One region of the Actinacidiphila sp. bgisy160 genome, then DNA from elsewhere that is predicted to be linked to it. Evidence: riboswitches for the same ligand, from Rfam matches in the RefSeq annotation. Region 1 holds a riboswitch; each other region holds the start of a gene.

Region 1 (7,177 bases):
GACGACGCCGTCGGTGAAGCTGCGCTGCTGGGTGTAGCCCGCGTCGGTGAAGACCTTGATCATCTTGCGGTTGGCGGGCAGCACCTCGGCGATGAAACGGCGGATGCCGCGCTCCTGCGCCACCGCGGCGATGTGCTCCATCAGGGCGGAGGCCACACCGCGGCCCTGGTGCGCGTCCTGGACGAGGAAGGCGACCTCGGCCTCGCCGTCGTCGGTGCGGTCGTAGCGGACGGTGGCGATGAACTCGCCGCCGACCAGGGCCGCCAGGCCGACGCGGTCGCGGTAGTCGTGGTGGGTGAAGCGGTGTACGTCCCGGTCGGAGAGCCGGGGGTAGGGCGCGAAGAAGCGGTAGTACTTGGACTCGTCCGAGACCTTCTCGTAGAAGCTCACCAGCCGTTCGGCGTCGTCCGGCGCGATGGGCCGGACGTGCGCGATCCCGCCGTCGCGCAGGACCACGTCCGCCTCCCAGTGGACCGGGTAGTCGCGCTCTGCGGCGGGCGGCGTCGTCATGGCCCCAGCGTACGGGCACCTCGCCACCGCGGGCCCGGTGCGACGATGTGGTGACGGACCGGTGTCCGAGGCATGGCAGACTGGTCTAGACCTCCCAGGAACGACCCGAAGGGCAACACCATGGCTGAGCGCCGCGTCACCATCGGCTGGGCCGAGGGCCTGCACGCACGTCCCGCTTCGATCTTCGTCCGCGCCGCCACCGCCGTGGGCGTGCCGGTCACCATCGCGAAGGCGGACGGCGCCCCCGTCAACGCCGCCTCGATGCTCGCCGTGCTGAGCCTGGGCGTGGCCGGCGGCGAGGAGGTCGTCCTGGCCTCCGACGCCGAGGGCGCGGACGCCGCTCTCGGCAGCCTGGCCAAGCTCGTCTCCGAGGGGCTTGACGAGCTCCCCGAGACCGTCTGACGCCGCGCGAAGCCGCGTTCGACAAAAGGGGCGGGCCGCCGCGTGAAATCCGGCCGGATTTCGCGGACCCGCCCCTTCGTCGTTGCCGGGCAATTTCCGGGCAGCGTGCAGCACAATAGCGCGCTGAAAAGCCCGCGGACAATTACCCACGTTGTATACGGCACTTCTGTTAAACCCGGCCGCGCGAAGTGTGTACGGCGTGTTTCGGATTTCTCACCGCGCCGCGGCACCGCGTCCCGTGCTCTGCGGACGGCGCAGCCGGTGCACCGCCGTCGCCCGCTCCACGTGGGCCGCCATGAGCCGCCGGGCCCGCTCCGCGTCGCCACGCGCCACCGCGTCCACCACCGCGCCGTGCTCCTCCCAGGACTCCACGGCGCGCCCCGGGGTGTCGACCGCGTACACCCAGGCGATCTTGTGCCGCAGCTGGGTCAGCAGCGCCACCAGGGTCGGGCTGCCGGAGGCCTGGGCCAGCGTCTCGTGGAACCAGCCGTCCAGCGCGGGCAGGTCCGACAACTGGCGGCGGAGGGAACGTTCCTGGCCCAGCCGGACGAGCCCGCGCAGCACCTTCACATGGGCCTCGGTACGCCGCTGCGCCGCCCGTGCGGCGCCCAGCGGCTCCAGCAGGGCGCGGATGTCCAGCAGGTCGGCGGCCTCCTGCTCGGTCGGCTCGGCGACGGACGCCCCGGCGTGCCGGCGGGTCTGCACGAAGCCCTCGGACTCCAGGGTGCGCAGCGCCTCGCGCACCGGGACCCGGGACACCCCGTAGCGCTTGGCCAGCTGCTCCTCGGTCAGCCGGCTCCCCGGCGCGAAGAACCCGCTGATGATGTCGTCACGGATCGCCGTGCACACCGCCCGGGCCGAAATCCGGCCGCCCGCACCGCCCGTCCCGTTCACGTACGACCCCACATCGCAGGTTCCTTTCAGTGCGCGCCGACGGCCGTCCTTTAATCCCCGCGTAACGGAGGAGCCGGCGTTTCTGCCGCGACTCTATTCCAGCGCGGCGCCGATTCCGACGGCCGCCCTGAATTCATGGAGCATTTTTGGACACCCGGCGGCCGGGAAGCGCCCCCACACCGAAGGCCCCGGCGGGAACCGGGGCCTTCGGCGTGGGGGGAGGGGAATGGCTCAGATGCGGACGCCCTTGGAGCGCAGGTACGCCAGCGGGTCCACGTCGGCGCCGTAGGACGGGGCCGTACGGGCCTCGAAGTGCAGGTGCGGCCCGGTCACGTTGCCGGTGGCACCGGACAGGCCGATCTGCTGGCCCGCGGAGACGGTCTGGCCCACGGACACACCCAGCGAGGACAGGTGGCCGTACTGGGTGTACATGCCGTCCGCGTGGCGGATCACGATGTTGTTGCCGTACGAGCCGCCCCAGCCCGCCTCGACGACGGTGCCCGCGCCGACGGCGTGCACCGGGGTGCCGACAGAGGCGTGGAAGTCCACACCGGTGTGGTGGCCGGAGGACCACAGGCTGCTGGTCGCGCGGTAGGGCGTGCCGATGGTACCGGCGACCGGCCGAACCCAGCCGCCGAGCGTGCCGCGGCCCTGTGCGGCACTCCGCGACGCGTGCGCGGCGCTGTCGCGGGCCGCCTTGGCCTTGGCGGCCTTGGCCGCGGCCTCCTCGGCGGCGCGCTCACGGGCGGCGCGCTCGGCGTGCGCGACATGGGCCTCGTGGCGCTTGCGTGCGACGACGGCGGCCCGGTGCTGGGCCGACGCCTGGTCGGCGAGATGCGCGGCGAGGTCCCCGGCGACCGCGGCGCAGCGGGCGAAGGCGGAACCCTCGGCCTTGGCGTCGGCGGCCGCGGCGGGCACGACGAACGCGCCGGTCGTGATGGTGGTCAGCGCGGCAGCGCCGGCAAAGGTGGAGCGTATGGAGAACGACGCCATGGGCAGGCGGAGATCCTTTCCTTCCTTCTCGCCTACCGGGTTAGCTGACGGGTTCGGAGCAGGAAGGTCTCCTACGGGCGGCGCACGCCGCCCGATTCACCCCAGGGACATCTCAGGTGGGTCCCCGGCTCCCCAGGCTCGCGCCTGACGGGGACTCGGCGATCGTTGCTCCGGTGCCGCGGGAGGCGGCTGCTTCCGCCGGGCAACCCGAGGACGTTAACCAGGTGTTGCTCGCGGTTCCAAAAAAATCCGGCGATATGTGCGGGATGCCACACCGGACGCCAAGCGGTCGCAACCGTCCGCAATTCCGCGACTCCGCAGCTCCCCCGGCGGTGTGCCCCCTCCGGGAAGCCCCGCACGTCCGCTGCGCGGACCGCGGTGACCCGCGTCACCGGCCGGCCCCGCCGAACGGAACCCGGTGACGGAACCGCGTGCGTAGGGTCACACCAGGAGCGGCCACCGACGCCGCCCGCGCCAAGAAGGACTTCCTGCGCGCCTGCCACGACCGGACGCCCGGCCGTCGGGCCGAGGGGACCGAGGCCGCCCCCCACCCGCGACGGGCGGACGAGCTACCGGTGCTCGCCGAGCGTGTCGCCGCTGCCCGCCGGGGCCTGGACCGGGGCTGCGCGGACGGCCCCTGCTGGAGGTGCTCGCCGGACCCGGGGCCGAGGTTCCCGCGGCTATCGACCTGTCGGAGGGCGCGCCGGCCTCGCCCGCCGGCGGCCCGCGCCGACCGGCGCCGGCATGTGCGTCAACGTGGCGGGCCCGGCCGGCCTGCTGAACGGGCACCTCCCGCACCCCCGCACGCCGCGGCCCCGGGCGCCCGAGGGCACCCGGGGCCGCTGTGGGGTGGCGGTCAGCCGCCCGTGACGACCTCCACCGGGCCGATACCCAGCTCGCGGACGGGGTCCGCGATGACAGAGGCGTCGCCGACGAGGACGACCACGAGCCGGTCCAGGGGGAAGGCGTTGACAACCGCGGCCGTCGCCTCCACCGTGCCCGTGGCGGCCAGCCGCTCGTAGAGGCGGGCCTGGAAATCGTCCGGCAGGGACTGCTCGACCTGGTCGGCGAAGGTCCCGGCCACCGCCGAGGCGGTCTCGTAGCGCAGCGGCGCGACGCCCACGAGGTTCTGCACGGCGGCGTCCCGCTCCTCGTCGGTGAGCCCCTCCGCCGCAAGGGTGCGCAGCACCTGCCAGGTGTCGGCGAGGGCGGGCGCGGTGACGTCGGTCGCCACGGACCCGCTGATGCCGAGCAGGGAGACACCCGTGCCCTCGGGCGTGGAGAGCAGCACCTGGCCGAAGGCCCGCACGCCGTAGGTGTAGCCCTTCTCCTCCCGCAGGACGCGGTCCAGGCGCGAGGTCAGCGTGCCGCCGAGGCAGTACGTGCCGAGCACCTGGGCGGCCCAGACGGGATCGTGGCGGTCCGCGCCGGCGCGGCCGATGAGCACCTGGGTCTGGACGGACCCGGGGCGGTCCACAATCACCACGCGCGCGGTGTCGTCCGCGGTGATCGCGGGCAGCGGACGTCGCTCGGCGGGCTTGCCGCTCCACTCCCCCAGCGTGCTCTCGAGCAGCGCCTCCAGGTCGATCCCGGTGAGGTCGCCGACCACGACGACCGTCGAGGTGGACGGCCGTACGTGCATGTCGTAGAAGGCCCGCACGGCGGACGCGTCGATGCGCGCGACCGTCTCCTCGGTGCCCTGGCGCGGCCGGGAGCAACGCAGGTCGGCGGCGAAGAGCTCCCTGGACAGCGCCATGGCCGCGCGCCGCGCCGGGTTGGCCAGCTCGTGCGGGATCTCGTCGAGGCGGTTGCGCACCAGCCGCTCGACCTCGCCGTCCGGGAACGCCGGGGCGCGCAGCGCGTCGGCGAGCAGGCCCAGGGCCTTGTCGAGACGCGAGGCGGGGACCTCCAGGGAGACCCGCACGCCCGGGTGGTCGGCGTGGGCGTCGAGGGTGGCCCCGCAGCGCTCCAGCTCGGCGGCGAACTCCTCGGCGGTGTGCTTGTCGGTGCCCTCGGACAGCGCCCGGGCCATGATCGTGGCGACGCCGTCCAGGCCCTCGGGCTCGGCGTCGAGTGGCGCCATGAGCAGCACCTCGACGGCGACGACCTTCTGACCGGGCCGCTGGCTGCGCAGCACCGTCAGCCCGTTGGGCAGCGTCGACCGCTCGGGCGCCGGGAAGTCCCAGGGCTTGGGCTGCCCCGGCCGGGGCTGTGGGTGGAACGTCATGGTGGTGTGGACGTCGGTCACTGGTCCGCGCCCTCCTCGTCCTCGTCGGAGTCCTCGCCGGACGCGGCCGCGGAGCCCGTGGGCTCGTAGACCAGCACCGCGCGGTTGTCGGGCCGGAGGGTGGCCGCGGCGACCGCGCGCACCTCGTCGGCGGTGATGTCCAGAATGCGCTTGACGGCGGTCAGCGCGAGCTGCGGGTCGCCGAACAGCACGGCATACCGGCACAGTTCGTCGGCGCGGCCACCGACCGTGGCGAGCCGGTCCAGCCACTCACGCTCGAGCTGGGCCTGGGCCCGCTCCATCTCCTCCGGGGTCGGGCCCTCCTCGGCGAACCGGGCCAGCTCCTCGTCGACGGCCGCCTCGATGGCGGGCACCTCGACACCGCTGGACGTCTTCACGTCGAGCCAGCCGAGCGACGGCGCCCCGGCCAGCCGCAGCAGGCCGAACCCGGCCGCGACAGCGCTGCGGTCCCGGCGCACCAGGCGGTTGTGCAGCCGGGAGGACTCACCGCCACCGAGGGCGGTCAGCGCCAGGTCCGCGGCGTCGGCCTCGCGGGTGCCGTCGTGCGGCAGCCGGTAGGCGGCCATCAGCGCGCGCGAGGGGACGTCCTCCTCGACGACCTCGCGGAGTTGCCCGCCGATCACTCCGGGGAGTGAACCGTCACGCGGCGCCGGCTTGCCGTCGTGGGACGGGATGGTGCCGAAGTACTTCTCGATCCAGGCCAGCGTCTGCTCCGGGTCGATGTCGCCGACGACCGCGAGGACGGCGTTGTTCGGCGCGTAGTACGTCCGGAAGAAGGCCCGCGCGTCCTCCAGGGAGGCGGCGTCCAGGTCCGCCATCGAGCCGATGGGGGTGTGGTGGTACGGGTGGCCGTCCGGGTACGCCATCGCGGTCAGCCGCTCGAAGGCGGTGCCGTAGGGCACGTTGTCGTACCGCTGGCGGCGCTCGTTCTTGACCACGTCGCGCTGGTTGTCCAGGCTCTGCAGGTCCAGAGCGGACAGCAGGCTGCCCATGCGGTCGGCCTCGAGCCAGAGCGCGAGCTCCAACTGGTGGGCCGGCATGGTCTCGAAGTAGTTGGTGCGCTCGAAGCTGGTGGTGCCGTTGAGGGAGCCGCCGGCGGACTGGACCAGTTCGAAGTGGCCGTTGCCCTTGACGTTCGCAGAACCCTGGAACATCAAGTGCTCGAAGAGGTGGGCGAGTCCGGTACGGCCCTTCACCTCGTGACGGGAACCGACGTCGTACCAGAGGCAGACCGCGGCGACCGGGGTGAGGTGATCCTCGGAGAGCACGACGCGCAGGCCGTTGGCCAGGCGGTGCTCGGTCGCGGTGAGGCCGCCGGAATCTGCCTCCGGCGTGGCCGTGTGACCCATGGGCAAGCTGTCCTTCCGGTCGCGTACTCGTTGTTTTGTGCTGAGACCTGCCACTCTAGGCAGCGGACAAACGGCCCGCGAAGTTCCCGTCACCGCCACGTATGAGCCGGGGGGTGGTCCGGGCTGTCGGTGGGGCGGTCCACAATGGTCCGCGTCAGTCCCGTGTCCTTATCCGATGAGGTCCAGCCGAAGGAGCAGCGCCCTGATGGCCCGCCGCACCACGAAGACCCCGCCGCCGGACGATTTCGAGGAGCGCATCCTCGACATCGACGTCGTCGACGAGATGCAGGGGTCCTTCCTCGAGTACGCCTACTCGGTCATCTACTCACGTGCGCTCCCGGACGCCCGCGACGGGCTCAAGCCGGTGCACCGGCGGATCGTGTACCAGATGAACGAGATGGGGCTGCGCCCCGAGCGCGGCTTCGTGAAGTGCGCCCGCGTCGTCGGCGAGGTGATGGGTAAGCTCCACCCGCACGGCGACGCCTCGATCTACGACGCGCTGGTGCGCATGGCCCAGCCGTTCTCGATGCGCGTGCCACTGGTCGACGGTCACGGCAACTTCGGTTCGCTCGGCAACGACGACCCGCCGGCCGCGATGCGTTACACGGAGTGCCGTACGGCTCCCGCCGCGATGCTCATGGTCGAGTCGATCGACGAGGACACCGTCGACTTCACGCCGAACTACGACGGCCAGGAGCAGGAGCCGGTGGCCCTGCCGGCCGCCTACCCGAATCTGCTGGTCAACGGCGCCTCGGGCATCGCGGTCGGCATGGCGACGAAC
Region 2 (7,177 bases), on a different contig from region 1:
GGCTTCCTCGTCGTGCAGGGTTCGGTCAGCCACCTGGGCACCATCCTCCAGGCCGCGCTCGCCGTGCTGGTCGGCGCGGCGCTGATCGCCGGACCATACCTCGTGCGCATGACCCAGGACCTGTCCGCCGAGCGTCTCGCCCGCATCCGCGCGCAGGAGCGGGCCGAGGTCGCCGCGCACGTCCACGACTCCGTGCTGCACACCCTGACCCTCATCCAGCGGCACGCCGAGGACCCTCGCGAGGTCGCCCGGCTGGCCCGCGCGCAGGAACGGGAGCTGCGGGCCTGGCTCTACCGGCCCGAGGGCAACGGCAAGGACGACGAGCCCGCCACGCTGGCCGAGGCGGTGCGCCGGGCCGCGGCCGAGGTGGAGGACGCGCACGGCGTCCCTGTCGAGGTGGTGTGCGTCGGCGACTGCCCGCTCGACGAACGGCTGGTGGCGCAGATGCAGGCGGCCCGCGAGGCCATGGTCAACGCCGCCAAGTACGGTGGGGACGAAGCCGTGCAGGTGTACGCGGAGGTCGAGGAGAGCAAGGTCTTCGTATCGGTCCGCGACCGCGGCCCCGGCTTCGACCTCGAGGACGTACCGTCGGACAGGATGGGCGTCCGGGAGTCGATCATCGGCCGGATGCGGCGCAACGGCGGCGAGGCGCGGCTGCGCTCCGCACCGGGCGGGGGGACGGAAGTGGAGCTGGAGATGGACAGGGCCCAGGGACCAGGGAGGTCGTCATGAGCACGGAGCGACGCGTGAGGGTCGTCCTCGTCGACGACCACCGGATGTTCCGCACCGGGGTGCAGGCCGAGATCGGCGAGACCGAGCGGACCGGGGTCGACGTGGTCGGCGAGGCCGCCGACGTGGACCAGGCGGTCTCCGTCATCACCGCCACGCGGCCCGACGTCGTCCTGCTCGACGTCCACCTGCCGGGCGGCGGCGGGGTCGAGGTCCTCAAGCGCTGTGCGGGGCTCATGGGCGACGCCGAACACCCGGTGCGCTTCCTGGCGCTGTCGGTCTCCGACGCCGCCGAGGACGTCATCGGGGTGATCCGCGGCGGCGCCCGCGGCTACGTCACCAAGACCATCACCGGTCCCGACCTGGTCAGTTCGGTCTTCCGGGTCGCCGACGGCGACGCGGTCTTCTCGCCCCGGCTGGCGGGATTCGTCCTGGACGCCTTCGCCTCCACCGACGCCCCGCCGGTCGACGAGGACCTGGACCGGCTGACCCAGCGCGAGCGCGAGGTGCTGCGGCTGATCGCGCGCGGCTACGCGTACAAGGAAGTCGCCAAGCAGCTCTACATCTCGGTGAAGACGGTCGAGTCGCACGTGTCGGCCGTGCTGCGCAAGCTGCAGCTCAGCAACCGGCACGAACTCACCCGCTGGGCGACCGCGCGCCGGCTGGTCTGAGGCCCCGCGGCCGCGGGTGTCACGCCGCGGGTGTCACGCCGCGGGTGTCACGCCGGACGCGTGGCGCCCGCGAAGGGCATCTGGTCGACCGGGGCGAGCTTGACGACGTCACCGGTGCGGGGGGCGTGGATCATCATGCCGTTGCCGACGTAGAGGCCGACGTGGCTGATCCCTGAGTAGAAGAACACCAGGTCACCGGGCTGCAGTTGGGAGCGGGGGATCCGGGTGCCCGCGTTGATCTGGGTGTACGTCGTGCGCGGCAGGGACACCCCGCCCGCCCGCCACGCGGCCTGCGTGAAGCCCGAGCAGTCGTACGACGAGGGCCCGGTGGCGCCCCAGACGTAGGGCAGCCCGAGGGAGTCGTAGGCGAAGGAGACGGCACGGGCGGCGCGCGCGTTGGGGGCGGCGGCGGGCGCCAGGCCGGCGCGGGAGCCGGCGGCGCCGCGGCCGACGCGGGCCGGGTCGGCGGAACCGTGGCCCCCCGAGGACAGTACCTCGGCGCGCTGGCCGGCGGTGAGACGGCCGAGCAACTGCCGCGCGGAGGCCAGGCGCTGCTCCACGGTGCGCTTGTGGCGGGCGAGTTCTGCGCGGGTGCCGCGCAGCTCGTCGAGCTCGGCGCCCGCCTCGGCGCGCAGCTGCTCGATGTCCCGCCGCTGGGCCGACAGGGCGCGCAGCGCGGCATTCTGACGGCTGCTCATCCGGTCCAGCATCCCGGCGCGTTCCAGGTAGTCGCCGGGGGAGGAGGCGAGGGCCAGCTGGACGGCGGGGTCGATGCCACCGCTGCGGTACTGCGCGGTGACGAGGGAGCCGAGACCGTCGCGGGTGCTGTTCAGGCGCTCGGTCCTGCGGGCGAGCTCGTCCTGCAGGCTCTCGATCCGCTCGGTGGCCGTGTCCGCCTTCTCCTTCGCGCCGTTGTACCGCTCGGTGGCCTGCTCGGCCTCCTCGTACAGCCGGTCCACCCGAGCCCTGGCCTCGTCCGTGGTCAGCCGGGGCTCGGCGTGCCCGGCCTCCCCGAACAAGGTCACGGAGGCCGCGCCCGCCAGGGCGAGACCGGCCGCGGTGCGCGCGGTCGTGCCTGACAGGCCGCGTTGCTTGGGCCTTCTGTGCGACGCCACGCGCCGTCACTCCTTCCGGGCTGTCCGTACGCCCCCCGGCGGTCCGGCGGCGGGCGGACGGGGAGCCGTCCACCGCCGGACCTTCGGCGGGGGCGGCCGTGCCGGGGACGGGGTCCTCGCGGCAGTGGGGATCGGCCACCTGGTGCAGGACGCTAAACCTGGCCGCCCGAGGGGGCTCCGGACTGTACGGGACTGGTCCGATTCGGCCGCGGTCTGCCCACGGATGACCGCTGTTCGACGGGTGACCTGGTCACTTGTGGTCCGGCCGTGACCGATATGACGTGAGAGGGCGACCTCGGTGCCGGTTGCTGATAAGAGCCTGGCTAGGGTCCTGAGTCATGGACGTACTCATCAACCTGATCGTCGGTCTGCACATCATCGGCATCGCCGCCCTGCTGGGCGGCTTCCTCACCCAGATGAAGGCCATGGGCCGCGGCGAGGCCCGTTTCGTGCCGGGCATGCTGCACGGCGCGCTGACCATGCTGGTCACCGGCGCGCTGCTGGTCGGCCTCAACCAGGCCGACGACCAGCCGGTCGACAACATCAAGATCGGCGTGAAGCTCGCGATCCTGGTGGTGATCCTCGGCCTGGTCTACGTCAAGCGGGACGAGGAGAAGGTGCCGGCGGCGGCCTTCGGCACCGTGGGTGCGCTGACCACCGCCAACATCTTCATCGCGGTGCTGTGGACCTGAACCCGGCCGCGGGGACGGGCCGGGCTCGGGCTCAGGCCGTCCGGGCGGGGGTCAGGCCATCCGGGCGTAGCCGTAGATCGGCATCTCCGTGATCGGGGCGATCTTCACCACGGTCCCGGTGTGGGGGGCGTGGATCATCTCGCCGCCGCCGATGTAGAGGCCGACGTGGGTGACGTCCGAGTAGAAGAAGACCAGGTCGCCGGGTTGCAGCTGGTCCGCGCCGACGCGGCTGCCGAAGTCGACCTGGTCGTAGGTGGTGCGGGGGATCGAGACGCCCGCGGCGCCCCAGGCGGCCTGGGTCAGGCCGGAGCAGTCGTAGGAGTTCGGGCCGGTGGCGCCGTACACATACGGCTTGCCCAGCTGGGCGCGCGCGAACTCGATCGCCTTGGCCGCCTTGGCGGCGTAGGTGCCGGACGCCGGGGCCGTCGAGCCGGTGGACGAGCCCGATGAGGCCCCCTCCTTCGCCGCCGCCTCCTGCGCGGCCTTCTCCTTGGCGGCGATCTCCGCGGCCTTCGCGGCGGCCTCCTCCCGGCGCTTCTTCTCCAGCGCCGCCAGCCGCGCCTTCTCCTGGGCGGTGAGGCTGTTCAGCAGCTTCTGCGCCGCGGCGAGCTTCTGCTTGACCGCGGTCTTCTCCGCGTTCAGCCGCTGCTGCGCCTCGGTCAGCCTCTGCAGGCTCTCGACGGCCTCGGCGCGCTTGGCCGTGGTCTCGGCCTGCTCGGAGCGGAAGGTCTCCAGCGCGTGCTCCTGGCGGTCGGACAGGCGGTCCATCAGGTGCGCCTGGTCCAGGAACTGCTGCGGGTCGGAGGTGAGCAGGAAGGTCGTCGTCCCGTCCAGGCCGCCGCCGCGGTACTGCGCCGCGGCGTACTCGCCGATGGTGCGGCGGGCGGCGTTGAGCGTCTCGGTCTTTCGGGCCACCTGGTCGAGCAGCGCGTCGGCGCGCGTGCGCTGCTGCTCGGTCTGCTCCTTGGCGCCGTTGTAGCGCTCGGTGGCGGCCTCGGCCTGGTGGTAGAGCTTGTCGACCTGGGCCTTGACCTCGGTGATGGAGGGTTTGTCGGGTGAGGCGGGCGCCGCGCTCGCGCTCTCGCCGAAGAGAGTGACGGTCGCCAGCGCGGCGGTCGTGAGGCCCACCGCGGTCCGGGGACCGGGGACGGTCAGCGCGCGCGGGCGCGGCTTGCGGTGCGTCGCCAAGTCAGGCGGCTCCTTCCGTGGACCGCCTACCGGGTTAGCTGTCGGGTTCGGGCTTCGGAAGGCCGCCCTACGGTCCGTGCGGGCGCGTCGCGCTCGTACGGACCGATTCACCCCAAGGTCGTTGGGTCCCCGGCTCCGGCGGTCGCCGGACTCAGCGGAGGCGGCCCGTGACGGCACGGTCGCCGCCGCGTGGAGCGGACCGCCTGATCCGGCACGGTAGTCAACTGCGGGGGCCTGTGGGAACCCTGGTGCTCGAATTGTCCGCAATCATTTCGTGACCTTCACCATCCGGGCCGCGAAGGGTCGTGACGGGGACGGGGACGGGGACGGGGTCGGGGTCGGGCAAGCGGCGCAACGCTGTCCGTCCCACGGCCTAGACTCGGGAGGCGATGAGCAGCCTCTTTGACGACAGCTTCCTGGCCGGCCTCGAACCGAGGGAGGAGGAGCCCCCGCCGCCTCCCGAGGACGAGCCCGGCACGGTCCCCGACGACCTCTTCGAGGGGCGCTTCGACGCGCCCGTCGACAGGGACGCCTACTACCGGGACGGCGCCCCCCGCCCGGCCGTCGACCCGGCCGCGCTGCTCGACGGGCTCAACGAGCAGCAGCGCGCCGCCGTCGAGCACACCGGCTCCCCGCTGCTCATCGTCGCCGGTGCCGGTTCCGGCAAGACCCGGGTGCTCACCCACCGCATCGCGTACCTGCTGGGCGCCCGCAAGGTGCACCCCGGGCAGATCCTGGCGATCACCTTCACCAACAAGGCCGCCGGGGAGATGAAGGAGCGTGTCGAGCAGCTGGTCGGTCCGCGAGCCAATGTGATGTGGGTCTCCACCTTCCACAGCGCGTGCGTCCGCATCCTGCGCCGGGAGTCCAAGAGGCTCGGCTTCACCTCCAGCTTCTCGATCTACGACGCGGCCGACTCCAAGCGCCTGATGGCCCTGGTCTGCCGCGACCTGGACCTGGATCCCAAGCAGTTCCCGCCGAAGTCCTTCAGCGCCAAGGTCTCCAACCTCAAGAACGAGCTCATCGACGAGGAGACCTTCGCCGACCAGGCCGAGAACCCGTTCGAGAAGAAGCTCGCCGAGGCCTACGCGATGTATCAGTCGCGGCTGCGCGAGGCCAACGCGCTCGACTTCGACGACATCATCATGACCACGGTCAACCTGCTCCAGGCATTCCCGGACGTCGCCGAGCACTACCGGCGCCGCTTCCGCCACGTCCTGGTCGACGAGTACCAGGACACCAACCACGCGCAGTACACCCTGGTGCGCGAACTGGTCGGCACGGGGAGCGGGGAGGGCCAAGGCGAGGGCGAGGAGCCCGCCGAGCTGTGCGTGGTCGGTGACGCCGACCAGAGCATCTACGCCTTCCGCGGCGCCACGATCCGCAACATCCTCCAGTTCGAGGAGGACTACCCGCAGGCCCGCACCATCCTGCTGGAGCAGAACTACCGCTCCACCCAGAACATCCTCTCCGCCGCCAACGCCGTCATCGAGCGCAACGCCTCCCGGCGGCCGAAGAACCTGTGGACCGAGGCCGGGCAGGGCCCCGTCATCACGGGCTACGTCGCCGACCAGGAGCACGACGAGGCGCAGTACATCGCCGACGAGATCGACCGCCTCACCGACGCCGGCGAAGCCCGCCCCGGCGAGGTCGCGGTCTTCTACCGGACCAACGCGCAGTCCCGTGTCTTCGAAGAGGTCTTCATCCGTGTCGGCCTGCCCTACAAGGTCGTCGGCGGGGTCCGCTTCTACGAGCGCAAGGAGGTCCGGGACGTCCTGGCCTACCTGCGGGTGCTCGCCAACCCCGAGGACACCGTCCCGCTGCGCCGCATCCTCAACGTGCCCAAGCGCGGTATCGGGGAGCGCGCCGAGGCCATGGTCGACGCCCTGGCCTCACGCGAGCGGATCTCCTTCGCCGCCGCGCTGCGCCGGGTCGACGAGGCCTTCGGCATGGCCTCGCGCTCGGTCAACGCCGTCAAGCGCTTCAACGAGCTCCTGGAGGAGCTGCGCACCGTCGTCGACTCCGGCGCCGGCCCCGCCACCGTCCTGGAGGCGGTGCTGGAGCGCACGGGCTATCTGGCCGAGCTCCAGGCCTCCACCGACCCGCAGGACGAGACCCGCATCGAGAACCTCCAGGAACTCGCGGCGGTGGCCCTGGAGTTCGAGCAGGAGCGCACCGAGGAGGAGCCCGGCACGCTCGCCGAGTTCCTGGAGCGGGTCGCGCTGGTCGCCGACTCCGACCAGATCCCGGACGACGACGAGGGCGGCGGCGTCATAACGCTGATGACCCTGCACACCGCCAAGGGCCTGGAGTTCCCGGTGGTCTTCCTGACCGGCATGGAGGACGGGGTCTTCCCGCACATGCGCGCGCTCGGCCAGACCAAGGAGCTGGAGGAGGAGCGGCGGCTCGCCTACGTCGGCATCACGCGGGCACGGCAGCGGCTGTACGTGACGCGGTCGACCATGCGCAGCGCCTGGGGCCAGCCCTCGTACAACCCGCCCTCGCGCTTCCTGGAGGAGATCCCGGAGCCGCTCATCGAGTGGAAGCGCACGGGTGCCTCCGCGGCGCCCTCCGCCTCGGTGACGGCGGCGGCCTCGATGCTGTCGCGTTCCCCGTCGAAGAGCGGTCCCTCCGGTTTCGCGACGCGGCGCACCCAGGACCGCCCGGTCATCTCGCTGGCGGTGGGGGACCGGGTCACGCACGACACGTTCGGGCTGGGCACAGTCGTCGCGGTCGACGGCAGCGGGGAGAAGGCCAAGGCCACCATCGACTTCGGCGACGA
Region 3 (7,177 bases), on a different contig from region 1:
TGAGCGCCTCCACGGCGAGCCGGCCACCGGGCGGGACGAGCGCGGCCAGGGCGGCGGCGATGGCCTGGCGTCCGTTGCCGGCGAAAAGCAGCCGCCCGGGGTCGGGGCGTGGGCCGGTGCGGGCGAGCAGCCCGGCGAAGGCGTCACGCGCGGCCGGGGTACCCGCGGCGGTCAGCGGGCGCAGCGCGGCGTCGAGGACGTCGGGTCGCTGCAGAGCGGCGAGCCCAGGGGCCAGGAGCCTCGACTGCCCCTCGGCGACGGGGTGGTTCAGCTCCAGGTCGATCCGCTGGGACGCCGGCTCGGCGAGGGCGGGTCCCGCGGCGGGCGGCGCCGCACGGACGAAGGTGCCGCGTCCCACCTCGCCCGTGACCAGGCCGCGGCGGGCGAGTTCGGCGTAGACGCGGATCGCCGTGGAGTTGGCGATGCCGTGCTGCCGTGCGAAGGCCCGCTGCGGCGCCAGCCGGTCGCCGGGGCGGAGCCGTCCGGCGGCGATGTCCGCCGCCACGGTGTCCGCGACCTTGCGGTAGTCGTCCATCGGCCTTCCCCCTTTGAGGCAATTCCCGCATTGCACCGAGAGCAAAGATCCTATTGCACCGAGCAGGGAGGGGAACCTAGCATCGCGGTCAACTCCCCTGCGGGGAGGTGACGATGCGAGGCGAGGAGATTCCCTTGGCGACGGCGGTGGTGGGCGGCGTCACGTTGGCGTACGACGACGAGGGGGACGGGCCCGGCTCCCCCCTGGTACTGGTGCACGGCCATCCCTTCGACCGCTCGATGTGGGCCCCGCAGCTCCCCGCGGCGGCGGCGGGCCGCCGGGTGATCGTGCCGGACCTGCGGGGCTACGGCGCGAGCGAGGTGGTCTCCGGGATCACCCCACTGGAGACCTTCGCCCGCGACATCGCGGCCCTGATGGACCACCTGGACGTTCCGGAGGCCGTGGTCGGCGGGCTGTCGATGGGCGGGCAGATCGTCATGGAGTTCCAGCGGCTGTTCCCCGCCCGGGTGACCGGGCTCGTGCTCGCCGACACCTTCCCCGGCGCCGAGACCGAGCAGGGGCGGCGGGCCAGGGACGCGATGGCGGACCGGCTGCTGACCGAGGGGATGTCCGGCTACGCCGACGAGGTGCTGGACCGGATGATCACACCGCACAATGCGACGGCGCTCACCGAAGTGGCCGCGCACGTCCTGCGGATGATGCGCGGCACCTCCCCCGAGGGCGCCGCGGCGGCCCTGCGCGGCCGCGCCCGACGGCGCGACTACGCGGCCGTGCTGACCGGGGTCCGGGTGCCCACGCTGATCGTGGTCGGCCGGGAGGACGTGTACACCCCCGTCGCCGAGGCCGAGGCCATGCACGCGGCCGTCCGCGGTTCGCGGCTCGTGGTCGTCGAGGGGGCCGGGCATCTGCCCAACCTGGAGCGGCCCGAGGAGTTCAACGCCGCGCTACTGCGGTTCCTCCGCGCGTGTCCCCCGGTGCCGTCGCGTCCCTAGGTCGTGGTGTCCACCAGGGAGAGCGAGTGCAGGCGGTCGGGCGGGCCGGGTCTGGCGTAGTACCAGCCCTGCGCGGTGTCGCAGCCCAGCGCCCGCAGGTGCTCGGCCTGGGTGCCGGTCTCCACGCCCTCCACCGTCACCGAGAGCCCGAGGGTGTGCGCCAGGTCGACGACGATCTCCACGATCTTGACGTCCACCGGGTCGGCCGGCTGCTGCTGCATGCCGCGGGTGAAGGAGCGGTCGAGCTTGAGCGTGGTGATGGGCAGCCGGCGCAGCGAGGCGAGGTTGGAGTAGCCGGTGCCGAAGTCGTCGAGGGCGATGGCCATGCCGAGTTCGGCGAATTCCCGCAGCGGGCGCATCAGTTCCTCGTCGGCGCCGATGAAGGCGCTCTCGGTGACCTCCAGGCACAGCGCGGTCGGCTCCAGCCCGGCGTCCTTGATCACCGCGAGGGTCTCCGGGACGAGGCCGGGGTGGCCGAGCTGGGCCGGTGAGAGGTTGACGTTGATCCGCAGCGGATGGCCGTCGCTGCGCGGGAACTGCCAGTCCCGCGCCTGCCAGGCGGCCTGCTGCAGCACCCAGTGGCCGAGCGGCACGATCAGCCCGGTGCTCTCGGCGAGCGGGATGAACTGGTCGGGACCGAGGATCCCGTGCACCGGATGACACCAGCGCACCAGCGCCTCGGCGCCGCGGACGCTGCCGTCGCCGAGCCGGACCAGCGGCTGGTACTCGATGAAGAACTCGCCGCGCTCCAGGGCCGTCGGCAGCCGGTTGGTCAGCCCGTGCCGTGTGATGGCGCGTGCGTCGGAGTCGGGGTCGGCCAGTTCGAAGCGGTTGCCGCCCGCGGCCTTGGCCCGGTACATCGTGATGTCGGCGCTGCGCAGCACCTCGGCGGGGCCCAGGGAGCCGGCCTGGCCCTCGACGATGCCGATGCTGCACCGCACGGTCAGCTCGCGGCCGTCCACCCGGATGGGGTCGGCCAGCGCGGCCAGGATCAGGTCGGCGAGGCCCGTGATGTCCGCGCGGCTGGCGGGGTTGACGACCAGGGCGGCGAACTCGTCGCCGCCGATGCGGGCCACGAGCTGGTCGGGGGTGGTGACGCAGGCCTGAAGGCGTTCGGCGACGGCGACCAGGAGCCGGTCGCCGACGGCGTGGCCGAGACTGTCGTTGACGTCCTTGAAGCCGTCGAGGTCGAGGTAGCAGACGCCGACGCCCATGCCGTCGGAGGCGTTCAGCGTCTGCTCCAGGCGCTCGAAGAAGAGGTTGCGGTTGGCCAGGCCGGTGAGCGCGTCGTGGGTGGCCTCGTACCGCAGACGCTCGCTGAGCAGGCGCTCCTCGGTGATGTCCTCCATCAGCGCGAGCATGTACTGCGGGGTCCCGGCGGGATCGCGCAGCAGGGAGACCGTCAGGTTGGTCCACAGGGCGCTGCCGTCCGGCCGGTGGTAGGCCTTCTCGATGCGGTAGTGGTCGCGCTCGCCCCGGTTGAGCTGGCGCTGCAGTTCCCAGACCTCGGGGGCGTCGTCCGGGTGCACCCAGTCGTAGACGTTCTTGCTCCGGATGTGGCGTTCCAGGCCGCCGAACATGGCGGTGAGGGCGTCGTTGACGTCAAGGATGCGGCCGTCCATGTCGGCGATGCCGATGCCTATGGAGGCGCCCTGGAAGACGGCCCGGAAGCGGACCTCGCTCTCGTGCAACGCCTGTTCGATGGCGGCCCGGGCGGCGAGCGCCGCGCGGGACAGCGCCTCCTGCTCGGTCCGCGTGCGTTCCTGCAGGGCGCGGGCGTACCCGGCGGCCACCCAGTGCTGCAGGCGGTTGCAGCGGGTGCGGCTCTCCTCGGGCGGCATGGCGGGGCCGGGCGGGCAGTACAGCAGCAGGTAGGCGTCGACGACGTCGAGGATACGGGCCAGCGCCTCGGGGTCGGTGCAGTGCGCGGCCACGAGCGCGGCACCGATCTCCTGGGCGGGACGGGGGTCGAAAGGCTGCGCGCGCAGGGTGGCGTTGAGGCGAGCGGCGAGCGGGAGCAGGTACTCCTCGAACTCGCCGCGCGTCATGGAGGTGGCGGTGGCCGGGTAGATCGCCCGGCTCCAGATGATCGCGAAGCGCCGTAGGCTGTCGACGGGCTCCGGCTCCGGGCCGGGTTCTCTGGTCACCGTCACGCCTTGCGGCCGACGCCCGCGAAGCCGCTGAAGACAACCGGGTCCGGCGCGTCGTCGTCCGTGCCGTCGGGACGCCACAACGGCGGGGAGACAAGGCCGGGTTCGACGAGGTCGAAACCGTCGAAGAAGCGCCCCACCTCGGCCCGCGACCGCATGATCAGCGGCGAGCTCGCGCTGCGGTAGACGTTCTCGACCCGCTCCCCCTCCTCGGGTCTGCGCGGACCTCCCTCGACCGAGGCGTGGGTGACGACCAGCAGGCTGCCGGGGGCGATGGCATCGCGCAGCTCGGCCACGGCCTTGGCCGGTTCGTCGGCGTCCTCGAGGAAGTGCAGGACCGCGACGAGCAGCAGGGTGACCGGGCGCTCCAGGTCGATGAGGTCGCGCACCTCCGCGCTGTCCAGGATGTCGCGGGGGGAGCGCAGGTCGGCGGCGACGATCGCGGCGTCCTCGCTGCCCTCCAGCACGGCGCGGCTGTGGGCGACGGCGACCGGGTCGTGGTCGACGTAGACGACGTGGGCGCCGGGACTGGCCGCCTGGGCGACCTCGTGGACGTTGCCGAAGGTGGGGATGCCGGAGCCGACGTCGAGGAACTGGGTGATGCCCTGGTCGACGGAGTAGCGCACTGCCCTGCGCATGAACGCCCGGTTGGCCTGCATGATCTTCGGGAGCCCCGGGAAGGCCTCGATGGCCCGCCGTCCCGCCTCCCGGTCGACCTCGAAGTTGTGCGAGCCGCCTAGGTAGTAGTCGTAGATGCGGGACACGCTCGGCACGGAAAGATCGATCCCATGAGGGGCCCAGGCAGGACGCTCCATCAACGGCTCCAGCTCGTCGGCGATCAGGACGCGTGGTCGTGGACACGACCATGTGCGTCAGAGGCTACTGATCGACCGTTCGAGAGGAAACATGAAATGGAAATATTCGATCCGTTTTCGGTCACAGACCAAAGGCATGTGCCCTGTTCCCCGAGAGAGGGGAACAGGGCACACCCTAGCGCCGGATGACGGTAGAACAGTTGATCAGACGTTGACGCCGTGGGCGCGGAGGTACGCCAGCGGGTCCATGTCGGAGCCGAAGTCGGGCGTGGTGCGCACCTCGAAGTGCAGGTGCGGACCGGTCACGTTGCCGGTGGCGCCCGACAGGCCGAGCTGCTGGCCGACGGAGACCGTCTGGCCGGCCGAGACCGACAGCGAGGACAGGTGGGCGTACTGGGAGTACCGGCCGTCGGCGTGCTTGACGACGACCTGGTTGCCGTACGAGCCGCCCCAGCCCGCGGAGACCACGGTGCCGCCGGCGATCGACTTCACCTTGGTGCCGGTGGAGGCGATGAAGTCGACACCGGTGTGGTAGCCCTTGGACCACATGGCGCCGGCCCGGTGGTAGGCGGTGCCCAGGGTGACGCGGTCGAGCGGGGCGGTGTAGCCGGAGGTGCTGGCGGCCTTGACGGCGGCCGGGGCGAACTTCGCGGCCTTGGGCGCGGTCTTGGCGGCGGCCTTCTCACCCAGGGACAGGACCTGGCCCGGGTAGATCAGGTTCGGGTTGCCGCCGATGACGGACTTGTTGTTCACGTACAGCTTCTGCCATCCGCCGTCGACCGACTGGGCGTCAGCGATCTTGGAGAGGGTGTCGCCGCCGGCGACCTTGTAGGAGCCGCCGGCGCTCTTCGGCGCCTCGGCCTTCTTGGCGGGGGCAGCGGGCTTCGCGGCGGGCTTCGCGGCCGACTTCGCGGCGGCGACGGAGGCGCTCGCCGGGGTCGCCGACGGGTTGGCCATCGCCTTGGTCAGACCGGCCTTGGGGCCGCACACGGGCCAGGCCTGCGGGCCCTGGGTCGCCAAAACCTTCTCAGCGACGGCGATCTGCTCGGCCTTGGTCGCGAGGTCGGCACGCGGGGCGTACTTCGTGCCACCGAAGCCGGCCCAGGTGCTCTGGGTGAACTGCAGGCCGCCGTAGAAGCCGTTACCGGTGTTGATGGACCAGTTGTTGGTGCTCTCACAGGCCGCGACCTTGTCCCACACGCTCACGGGAGCGGCGTGGGCACCGGTGGCGCCGACGATCGGGAGCGCCACCGCGGCGCCGGTGGTGCCGGCCAGGGCGCTGATACGGGTGATGCGGGTGTTCCGCGGACGACGGTGCTTTCCCTTACCGGGCATGCCGAATTCCTCTCCGACGCCTGCGAGGTAAGCTGTCGGGTTCGGACTGGAGATGCCCGGCCGCGATTGGGCATGCCAAATAAAGGCACGTCGCTGCGACTTCACCCCTAGCCGTCCCGAGACCAACGGGAACGGCAACTACCTGGGTCCCCCGCTCCTGCCGTGCGGTCTTGTCATCCGGCGTCCGGGCAGCGGCAGGACTAGGCGTTCCACCCGGAAGAATCTCGCAGGAATTGGTCCTGCGAGATCTGGAAGCTAAACGACGGAATCGTTCGGGAGCAAGGAGCGGAATCACGCCACCCGACGGACCGCAAGTCGATCAACAGCTTCTGTGACTTTACGTGAGAAGTGTCCGCTCTGCGTAGGCGAAAAATTGGCGCACGGTAATCGCGCGATATCGTACGGTTAAATCCGGTGGAGAAATTAGACGCTGCGTCGCCTAGGGCTCCCGCCGCGTATTCGGCACGTGACACCCATCACGCATCGATTCGCTATGCATGCACTGTGGGTGCATATGTCCGGTTAGATACCTCAATGCCGGATAAAGCAGGAGGCGTACCGCTCCAACCCGCCCCCGACCACGCCGTCCTGAGGACCCACCCGCAGGAACACCCTCTGAGCCAACCACCGAGCGCATCCCCCGATTCCCGGATGCGCCGCTCCGGCGCGGTCCGCGGTGTGGCGTGCGCCACAACCGCCCCTGCGGCGGGGCGAGAAGAGGGCACTGACGAGCGCCGCCGTCCGGAAGACGGACGTGACAGCGCCGATTGGGCGAAGGTAGCCTCCCAATCCCGCACATTTCCTCACATCGCCCGGGAGCCCTCGCGTGCCCTACCTCGCCGCCGACGACCGCTACGCCTCGATGGAATACCGCAGGACCGGGCGCAGCGGGGTCCTGCTGCCCGTCGTGTCCCTCGGCCTGTGGCACAACTTCGGCGACACCTCGCCGCTGGAGAAGCAGCGCGCGGTGCTGCGCCGCGCCGTCGACCGTGGCGTGGTCCACATCGACCTGGCCAACAACTACGGCCCGCCCGCCGGCTCGGCCGAGGCCAACTTCGGCACGATCTTCGCCCAGGACCTCCGCCCGTACCGCCACGAGCTCTTCATCGCCACCAAGGCGGGGTACGACATGTGGCCCGGCCCGTACGGCGAGTGGGGCAGCCGCAAGTACCTGCTCTCCTCCCTCGACCAGTCCCTGGGCCGCATGGGCCTGGACCACGTGGACGTCTTCTACTCGCACCGCTTCGACCCGGACACGCCCCTGGAGGAGACCATGGGCGCCCTGGACTCCGCGGTCCGCCAGGGCAAGGCCCTGTACGCCGGCATCTCCAACTACCCCGCCGAGGCGCACCGCCGGGCGACGGAGATCCTGCGCGATCTGGGCACCCC
Region 4 (7,177 bases), on a different contig from region 1:
TACGCGGCCGGCGGCGCGTCCGCGAAGACCTGCCGGGGCAGGACGCCGGACCACAGCCCGTGCATGCCCCCCTCGGGGTCGCAGACGGACATCGGCTGCCAGGTGTCGCCGTGGTAGCCGCCGCGCCAGGTCATCAGACGCTGCTTCTCCGGCCGCCCGAGCGAACGCCAGTACTGCAGGCACATCTTGACCGCGACCTCGACCGACACCGAGCCGGAGTCGGCGAGGAATACGTGCCGTAGCGGCTCGGGGGTGATCTCGACCAGGCGGGCGGCGAGCCGCACGGCCGGCTCGTGGGTGAGCCCGCCGAACATCACGTGGCTCATCCGGTCCAGCTGGCCGCGGGCCGCCTCGTTGAGCACCGGGTGGTTGTAGCCGTGGATCGCCGACCACCACGACGACATGCCGTCGACGAGTTCGGTCGCGCCCTCTACCGGCTCGGCGAGCCGCAGCCGGACCCCGGCCGCGGACTCGACGACGAGCGGTTCGTGACGGCCCGGCATGGGCCCGTACGGATGCCACACGTGCTCCCGGTCCAGGGCCAGCAGCTCGCGGGGGGTGAGTGGCTCAGGCATTGGGCGGCAGGTCCGTGCCGGTGCCACGGCGGCGCACGGCCACCAGGTCGGTGCGGGTGGCACCGGCGGCCGCCGGCTGCGCGGCGCCGGCCTGGACGTCACCGTGGGCGTGGCCGCCGCACGGGCCGCAGCCGCCGCCCTCCCCCTCGCCGTGCGACCCGCAGCCCGCGGAGGCGTGCGAGCCGCAGCCCCCGGCCGCGGCCGCCGCGTCCGCCCGGTGTCCGGGCAGGGTCACCTCGCCGGCGCCCTCCACCTCGAAACCGGCGTCCGCGATCATGTCGAGGTCGGCCTTGCCGGCTTGGCCCTCGCTGGTGAGGTAGTCGCCCAGGAAGATGGAGTTCGCCAGGTGCAGCGCGAGCGGCTGCATGCTCCGCAGGTGCACCTCGCGGCCGCCCGCGATGCGGACCTCCACATCGGGACAGACGAACCGCACCATCGAGAGAATCCGCAGGCACCGCTGCGGGGTGAGGTTCCACTCCTTCGCCAGCGGGGTGCCCTCGAAGGGGATGAGGAAGTTCACCGGGACGGAGTCGGGGTCCAGCTCGCGCAGCGCGAACACCACGTCGACCAGGTCCTCGTCGCTCTCGCCCATGCCCGCGATCAGTCCGGAGCAGGCCGACAGGCCCGCCGCCTGGGCCTGTTGCACCGTTTCGACCCGGTCCGCGTAGGTGTGCGTGGTGGTGATGTCCCCGTAGGTGGCTTCCGAGGTGTTGAGGTTGTGGTTGTACGCGTCGGCACCCGCGCCACGCAGCCGCTCGGCCTGCCCGTCGGACAGGAGGCCCAGGCAGGCGCAGACCTCGACGGCCTCGTTCTGCTCCTTGATGGTCTCGATGGTCTTGGAGACCCGGTCCACGTCGCGGTCGGTCGGGCCGCGACCGCTGGCCACCAGGCAGACCCGCTTGGCTCCGCCGGCGACCCCCGCCGCCGCGGCGGCCGCCGCCTCGTCGGGCTTCAGCCAGGTGTATTTGAGGATCCCGGCCTCCGAGCCGAGCCGCTGCGAACAGTACGAGCAGTCCTCCGGGCACAGTCCCGACTTGAGGTTGACCAGGTAGTTCAGCTTCACCCGGCGGCCGAACCACTTGCGGCGCACCTTGCCGGCCGCGGCCACCACGTCGAGGAGTTCCTCGTCGGAGGTCGCCAGGACGGCGAGCGCCTCCTCGCGGGTGGGCAGCTCGCGGCGCAGGCCCTTCTCGACCAAAGCATTCAGCAGATCCATGCCGCGATCCTGGCGTACCGCACGGGCCCGGGCCAATGGGGCATGCCACAAGACAGCTCGCGCAGAGTGTGTGCATCACCACACCGTGCGAGACGATCCGGCACACTACGGTGGCGCCGAACCCTCCGCCGACCCCTGGGGACGACCATGAGCCGCGACCCGTTCGACTGGATCGACGCGCACGCCGAACGGCGTCGCGCCGCCGGACTGGTGCGCACGCTGCGGCCGCGGCCCGCGCGGTCGGCCCTGCTGGACCTCGCCTCCAACGACTACCTGGGGCTCGCCCACCACCCCGAGGTGACCCGGGCCGGCGCGGACGCCTGCCTGCGCTGGGGCGCCGGCTCGACCGGTTCCCGGCTGGTCACCGGCAGTACGGAGCTGCACGCCGAGCTGGAGGCCGAACTGGCCGCCTTCTGCGGTTTCGAGGCGGCGCTGGTCCTGGCCTCCGGCTACGCCGCCAACCTCGCCGCCGTCACCGCGCTGACCACCGAGCCGGACACCCTCATCGTCTCCGACAGCGGCAACCACGCCTCGCTCATCGACGGCTGCCGGCTCTCCCGCGCCGCCACCGAGGTCGTGCCGCACGCCGATCCGGACGCCCTGCGCAAGGCACTCATCGGCCACGGCGGGCCCGCCGTGGCCGTCACCGACTCGGTGTTCTCGGTGGACGGCGACGCGGCCCCGCTCGGTGCGCTGGCCGCCGCCTGCCGCGAGCACGGCGCGGCGCTGCTGGTGGACGACGCCCACGGCCTCGGGGTGCTCGGTCCCGGGGGCCGTGGAGCGGCCGCGGAGGCGGGACTGGCGGGCGCGCCCGGACTGGTGTGCACCGCCACGCTCTCCAAGTCCCTGGGCAGCCAGGGCGGAGTGGTGCTGGGACCGGCCCGGGTCATCGAGCACCTGGTCAACGCCGCTCGGACGTTCATCTTCGACACGGGCCTCGCCCCGGCGGCGACGGGCGCGGCGCTCGGCGCGCTGCGCCTGCTGAGGCGGGAGCCGGAACGCGCCGTACGGGCCCGGGCGGTCGCCGGCGAGCTGTACGAGCGGCTGGTGGAGGCGGGGCTGGACGCCACCGTGCCGGACGCGTGCGTCGTGTCGGTGCGGGCGCCGTCACCCGAGGCGGCCGTCGCGTGGGCCGCCGCGTGCCGTGCGGCGGGTCTCGCCGTGGGCTGCTTCCGGCCACCGTCCGTGCCCGACGGGATCTCGCGGCTGCGGCTCACCGCGCGGGCCGATCTGACCGACCGGGAGATCGGCGACGCCGTGGGGACGATCGTCCGTACGGCGCCGCCGCGCCCCTGAACTCAGGGGTGTTCGGTCAGGTTCCCCGTCGCCACGGCGGCGAGGAACTCCGCCCAGGCCGCCGGGGGGAAGAGCAGGGCGGGGCCGCGCACATCCTTGGAGTCGCGTACGGCGAGCTGACCCGAGAGCGGCCCGTCTCCGATGAGGGCCGTCTCGACGCAGTTGTTCGCCGCCGTGCTGTAGCTGCTGCGTCGCCAGTTCACGCCGAAGAGGGACGCACTGGAGGTGACGTACTGAGGCAGGACATTGGACATGGGGGGCGTGCCTCCTTACGCGCCTTTGCCGATGCCGGAGATGAAGGACAACGACTGCTCACTCGACAGGGCATGGGAGCGCAATCGATTGAAGGCAGCACCGTACGCCCTGACGTCCTCGTGCTGATCCAGATAGAGACTACTCGTCAAATGGTCGAGAACAACCACGTCGAGATCAGCAATGCGCGGAAATGAGAAGATTACGAAAGGCCCTGTGACGCCTATATGCCCACCGGCCGAGAAGGGCAGCACCTGCAGATGCACATGAGGCAGTGAACCCAGTTCCACAAGATGGCTCAATTGCGCCGCCATCACTCCGGGCCCCCCGACACTCCGGCGCAGCACCGCCTCGTCCAGTACCGCCCACAACTCCAGCGGCGGATCGGCGCGCAGCACCGCCTGGCGGGCCATCCGCACCTGCACCAGGGTCGCGATCTGCCGCGGACCGAGCTGCGGCAGGACCGAGCGGGTCAACTCACGGGCGTAGTCCGGGGTCTGCAGCAGTCCGGGAACCACCGTCGTCTCCAGGGTTCGCGCCCGGCAGGCGTCGGTCTCCAGGGAGATGAAGTCCCGGTAGGCGGAGGGAAGTTCCTCCCGGAACTCATGCCACCAGCCGCGCCGGTCGCCCTCGCTCGCGAGCGCGGCGAGCATCTCCCGCAGCCGCTGGTCGCGCACGCCGTACACGTCCAGCAGCGCCGTGACGTCCTCGGGGCGCACCCCGCTGCGGCCGGTCTCGATCCGGCTGACCTTGGACTGGTGCCACCCCAGCCGCTGGGCGGCCTCACCGCTGGTGAGCCCCGCCGTGTCGCGCAGACGGCGCAATTCCGAGCCGATCTTGCGGCGGCGTACCGCCGGCACCTGCTGCATGGTGTGTGCACCTCCCGGTTCCCGGCACCCCCGCCGGTCCCCGGGCGAAGTCTGCCGCGCAAATACGTTCTCTCGTAGCAGAGTTCACCGCTTTGGGCGACAGATATATGCATATAGCTGTGGTGACACCTGATTAAGGGCACGATGAGTGACACTCTGGCGCGTGAGTGCCGAACGGGGACGTGCCGCGTGGGCGGGGCACGGCGCCTTCGGCTGTCGCGCGCGCGGCCACGGGCGCGGCGGGCGCCGGCGTCCTGGTCACGGCGGGAAAGGGACAGCGTCGCCATGGCAGACCACCAGGAAGCATCCGTCACCCTGCCGAGCGACCCTGCCTCGGTCCCCGCGGTACGTCGCTACGTGAGCGACCTGCTGGTGGAGTGGGGCATGCCCGAGGATTCGGACCCCGCCGACTCCGTCCGGCTCATCGTCTCCGAGCTGGCGACCAACGCGGTGCTGCACACCCTCGGCCAGTCGCCGACCTTCACCCTCGACGTCCAGCTGGACCGGGACGAGCAACTGCGCATCGGGGTCACCGACAGTCACCCCCGGTGGCCCCAGCGGCTGCCCGCCGCCGTGCAGCAGGACAACGGGCGCGGCATGGTGATCATCCGTCATCTCACGGTGGAGGCGGGCGGCACGCTCCTGGTCACCCCCACCGCGGAGGGCGGCAAGACGGTCTGGATCAGCCTGCCCTGGGCCACTGCCGCCGTCGAGTGACCCCAGTGGCCCTCAGTCCTCCCGTGTGAGCAGCAGCGCCTCGGCGCCCATCGGGACGAAGCCCGCCGCCGTGAGCGCCCGCACGCTCGCCGCATTGCCCGGGGCGATCTGCGCCCACACGGTCTCGCCCCCGGGGACGAGATGGCGCGCCGCAAGCGCGAGCCGGCGGCCGAGGCCCGCGCCGCGTGCCCCCGGGTCGACCTCCAGGGCCGCCTCCCAGCGGCCCGCCACGCCCCGGCCGGTCAGGACCGTGCCCCCGGGCACCGTCCACGCCCGGACGTCGTCACGGTGCCGCAGGGCCCGGGCGATCCGCGGGTGGTCCCGTTCGGCGGTCTCCCGCAGGGGCAGGCCCAGCGCGGCCGGCGGCCGCCCAGGCAGCGCCGGCGCGGCGGTCAGCAGGTCGACGTTGTTCACCGTGCGGTCCAGCAGCCCGCACAGCGCGGTGAGGAACGGCGGATCGAGCGGTGCCGAGAGGTCGCCGGGCGGCAGCAGCCCGCGGATCCGCCCCGGGTCGGCGTCCGCGAAGACCACGGCGTGGGCGGTGAAGGCGATCACCCCGGCGTCGCGCGGCGTGGGCTGCGGCACGACCGTCACCGAGCCGTCGGCGGGCGGGAAGACGCCCACCGCGGCGTCGGCGAGGATTCGTTCCAAGGACACACCGGCACGCTACCGGCACGTCCGCGACCGGGGTCACTTCACCCGGCCGTACCAGACGCTGCGGCTCCAGATCATCTCCAGCCGCACCCGCCCGCCGGGCTTGGGGGAGTGCCAGATCTTGCCGTGCCCGGCGTACATCCCCACGTGGTAGACGTTGCTCCCGTAGTGGAAGAACACCAGGTCGCCGCGGGTCCGTGCGGACTTCCGGATGTGCCGGACGCTGTTGTACTGCGCCGCCGCGGTGCGGGGCAGCTTCTTGCCCGCCTTCTTGAAGGAGTAGAAGGTGAGCCCGGAGCAGTCGAACCTGCCGGGGCCGGCGGCCCCGTACTGGTACGGCGCGCCCTTCTTGGACGCCGCGATCCGCAGCGCCTTGGTGGAGACCGTCGCCGCGTCGGCCTGCTGGGCGAGCTCCGGCAGTACCGCGGGACCGGCCACGGCGGCCGCCGTGAGGGCGGATACCGCCCCCAGCCGGCACAGGACCCCGGACATGGCTGTTGGCGCACTCATGCGCAACCCTTCGTCGTCCGCCTGCGAAGGATGACCTGTCGGGTTCGGGCAGGCGAAGATGCCCGGCCGCGGCTGCGGCTTCACCCCAAGGGTCCGGCGACCGGCGCCGGACCCGTACTGCTCGGGTCCTCCGCTCCTGCCGGTGCGTCGTTGTCGACCTGGCATCCGCGCGGCGGCAGGATTCGGCGTCCGCGCGGACCGCCCCGCCGGGATGACGGGGGCTTGTCGTCAAAGGGATGATCACCCACCGAAGCGACCGATTCCCAGCGCAACCGGTCGAATGTGAGTCTGTTCACGACTCACCTATTCGGGTGGACTCCGCGACGCAGGGCCCGGACTGACGACTCGAAAGGAGTCGAACACCAGGGGCGGAGCGTCAGATTCCGGATGAGTGCGGCCGTGTCGCGCAACTTGTGACCACTCGGCCGTCCACGGCAGATACAACGATCGGGCGAGTCCATTCGGTTCGAGTTCGCGTCGCCCGAACGGACCAGTGCGTCGTGACGCTCCGTCAGCGACGGTGGGGCGGCAAGGTGACCTGGCCGGTGCGCCGTTCGCCGTCGAGCACCCGCAGCGCCCGTTCCATGGTGGCCGTGTGCACCTCGCTCTCACCGCGCATGTGCATCAGTGTCAGCGCGTCACGCAGCTCCGTCGCCCGCCCCACCAGGGCCTGCGCGGCGCGCAGCGCCCCGTAGGTGTCCCGGGAGCGGGACGGGTTGATCCGGCCCAGCAGGTCCACGACCTCCAGATAGGTGTCGACGAGCTCGCCCTCGGCCCGCGTCAGGGCCGGGAGCGGTGGCAGTTCGGGTACCACGGCCGGTCACCGCGCGGAGTGCGGGGGGCGGCCGGCGCCGTCCTTGCGGCTCAGCGTCAGCCGGTCCACCAGTCCGTAGGCGAGGGCCGATGGAGCGTCAAAAATGGTGTCCCGTTCGATGTCGGCCCTGATCCGCTCCGGTTCCTGTCCGGTGTGCCGTACCAGCAGCTCCTCCAACTGATCACGGCGGCGGAGCAGTTCCGCGGCCTGGATCTCCAGGTCGGCCGTGGTGCCCTGGATCACCTCCCCGAACGAGGGCTGGTGGATCAGCACC

What was found. Region 1 has a riboswitch for cyclic di-AMP ahead of AC3EUJ_RS18310 (M23 family metallopeptidase). Riboswitches for the same ligand answer to the same signal wherever they lie in the genome.
Region 2: it holds a riboswitch for cyclic di-AMP, as region 1 does, so the genes downstream of both, AC3EUJ_RS28985 (C40 family peptidase) here and AC3EUJ_RS18310 (M23 family metallopeptidase) in region 1, are expected to answer to the same signal.
Region 3: it holds a riboswitch for cyclic di-AMP, as region 1 does, so the genes downstream of both, AC3EUJ_RS20335 (transglycosylase family protein) here and AC3EUJ_RS18310 (M23 family metallopeptidase) in region 1, are expected to answer to the same signal.
Region 4: it holds a riboswitch for cyclic di-AMP, as region 1 does, so the genes downstream of both, AC3EUJ_RS24235 (C40 family peptidase) here and AC3EUJ_RS18310 (M23 family metallopeptidase) in region 1, are expected to answer to the same signal.

The regions. Positions count from the first base shown of each region.
Region 1 is NZ_JBYIQW010000021.1:1,913-9,089, reverse strand. It holds gene AC3EUJ_RS18325 (bifunctional acetate--CoA ligase family protein/GNAT family N-acetyltransferase) at 1-510, opposite strand, end outside; gene AC3EUJ_RS18320 (HPr family phosphocarrier protein) at 631-912, shown strand; gene AC3EUJ_RS18315 (GntR family transcriptional regulator) at 1,126-1,818, opposite strand; gene AC3EUJ_RS18310 (M23 family metallopeptidase) at 2,038-2,799, opposite strand; cyclic di-AMP (ydaO/yuaA leader) riboswitch at 2,815-2,970, opposite strand; gene AC3EUJ_RS18305 (M16 family metallopeptidase) at 3,656-5,026, opposite strand; gene AC3EUJ_RS18300 (M16 family metallopeptidase) at 5,044-6,396, opposite strand; gene AC3EUJ_RS18295 (DNA gyrase/topoisomerase IV subunit A) at 6,602-7,177, shown strand, end outside.
Region 2 is NZ_JBYIQW010000048.1:49,303-56,479, forward strand. It holds gene AC3EUJ_RS28965 (PspC domain-containing protein) at 1-732, shown strand, start outside; gene AC3EUJ_RS28970 (LuxR C-terminal-related transcriptional regulator) at 729-1,400, shown strand; gene AC3EUJ_RS28975 (C40 family peptidase) at 1,448-2,515, opposite strand; gene AC3EUJ_RS28980 (hypothetical protein) at 2,854-3,207, shown strand; gene AC3EUJ_RS28985 (C40 family peptidase) at 3,259-4,395, opposite strand; cyclic di-AMP (ydaO/yuaA leader) riboswitch at 4,404-4,562, opposite strand; gene pcrA (DNA helicase PcrA) at 4,785-7,177, shown strand, end outside.
Region 3 is NZ_JBYIQW010000025.1:5,378-12,554, forward strand. It holds gene AC3EUJ_RS20315 (aminotransferase-like domain-containing protein) at 1-535, opposite strand, end outside; gene AC3EUJ_RS20320 (alpha/beta fold hydrolase) at 670-1,488, shown strand; gene AC3EUJ_RS20325 (putative bifunctional diguanylate cyclase/phosphodiesterase) at 1,485-3,641, opposite strand; gene AC3EUJ_RS20330 (SAM-dependent methyltransferase) at 3,638-4,453, opposite strand; gene AC3EUJ_RS20335 (transglycosylase family protein) at 4,658-5,788, opposite strand; cyclic di-AMP (ydaO/yuaA leader) riboswitch at 5,791-5,981, opposite strand; gene AC3EUJ_RS20340 (aldo/keto reductase) at 6,615-7,177, shown strand, end outside.
Region 4 is NZ_JBYIQW010000033.1:66,620-73,796, forward strand. It holds gene AC3EUJ_RS24200 (adenosylmethionine--8-amino-7-oxononanoate transaminase) at 1-575, opposite strand, end outside; gene bioB (biotin synthase BioB) at 568-1,791, opposite strand; gene AC3EUJ_RS24210 (8-amino-7-oxononanoate synthase) at 1,939-3,087, shown strand; gene AC3EUJ_RS24215 (DUF397 domain-containing protein) at 3,090-3,341, opposite strand; gene AC3EUJ_RS24220 (helix-turn-helix domain-containing protein) at 3,357-4,208, opposite strand; gene AC3EUJ_RS24225 (ATP-binding protein) at 4,494-4,925, shown strand; gene AC3EUJ_RS24230 (GNAT family N-acetyltransferase) at 4,938-5,582, opposite strand; gene AC3EUJ_RS24235 (C40 family peptidase) at 5,616-6,089, opposite strand; cyclic di-AMP (ydaO/yuaA leader) riboswitch at 6,093-6,249, opposite strand; gene AC3EUJ_RS24240 (hypothetical protein) at 6,601-6,903, opposite strand; gene AC3EUJ_RS24245 (ATP-dependent Clp protease proteolytic subunit) at 6,910-7,177, opposite strand, start outside.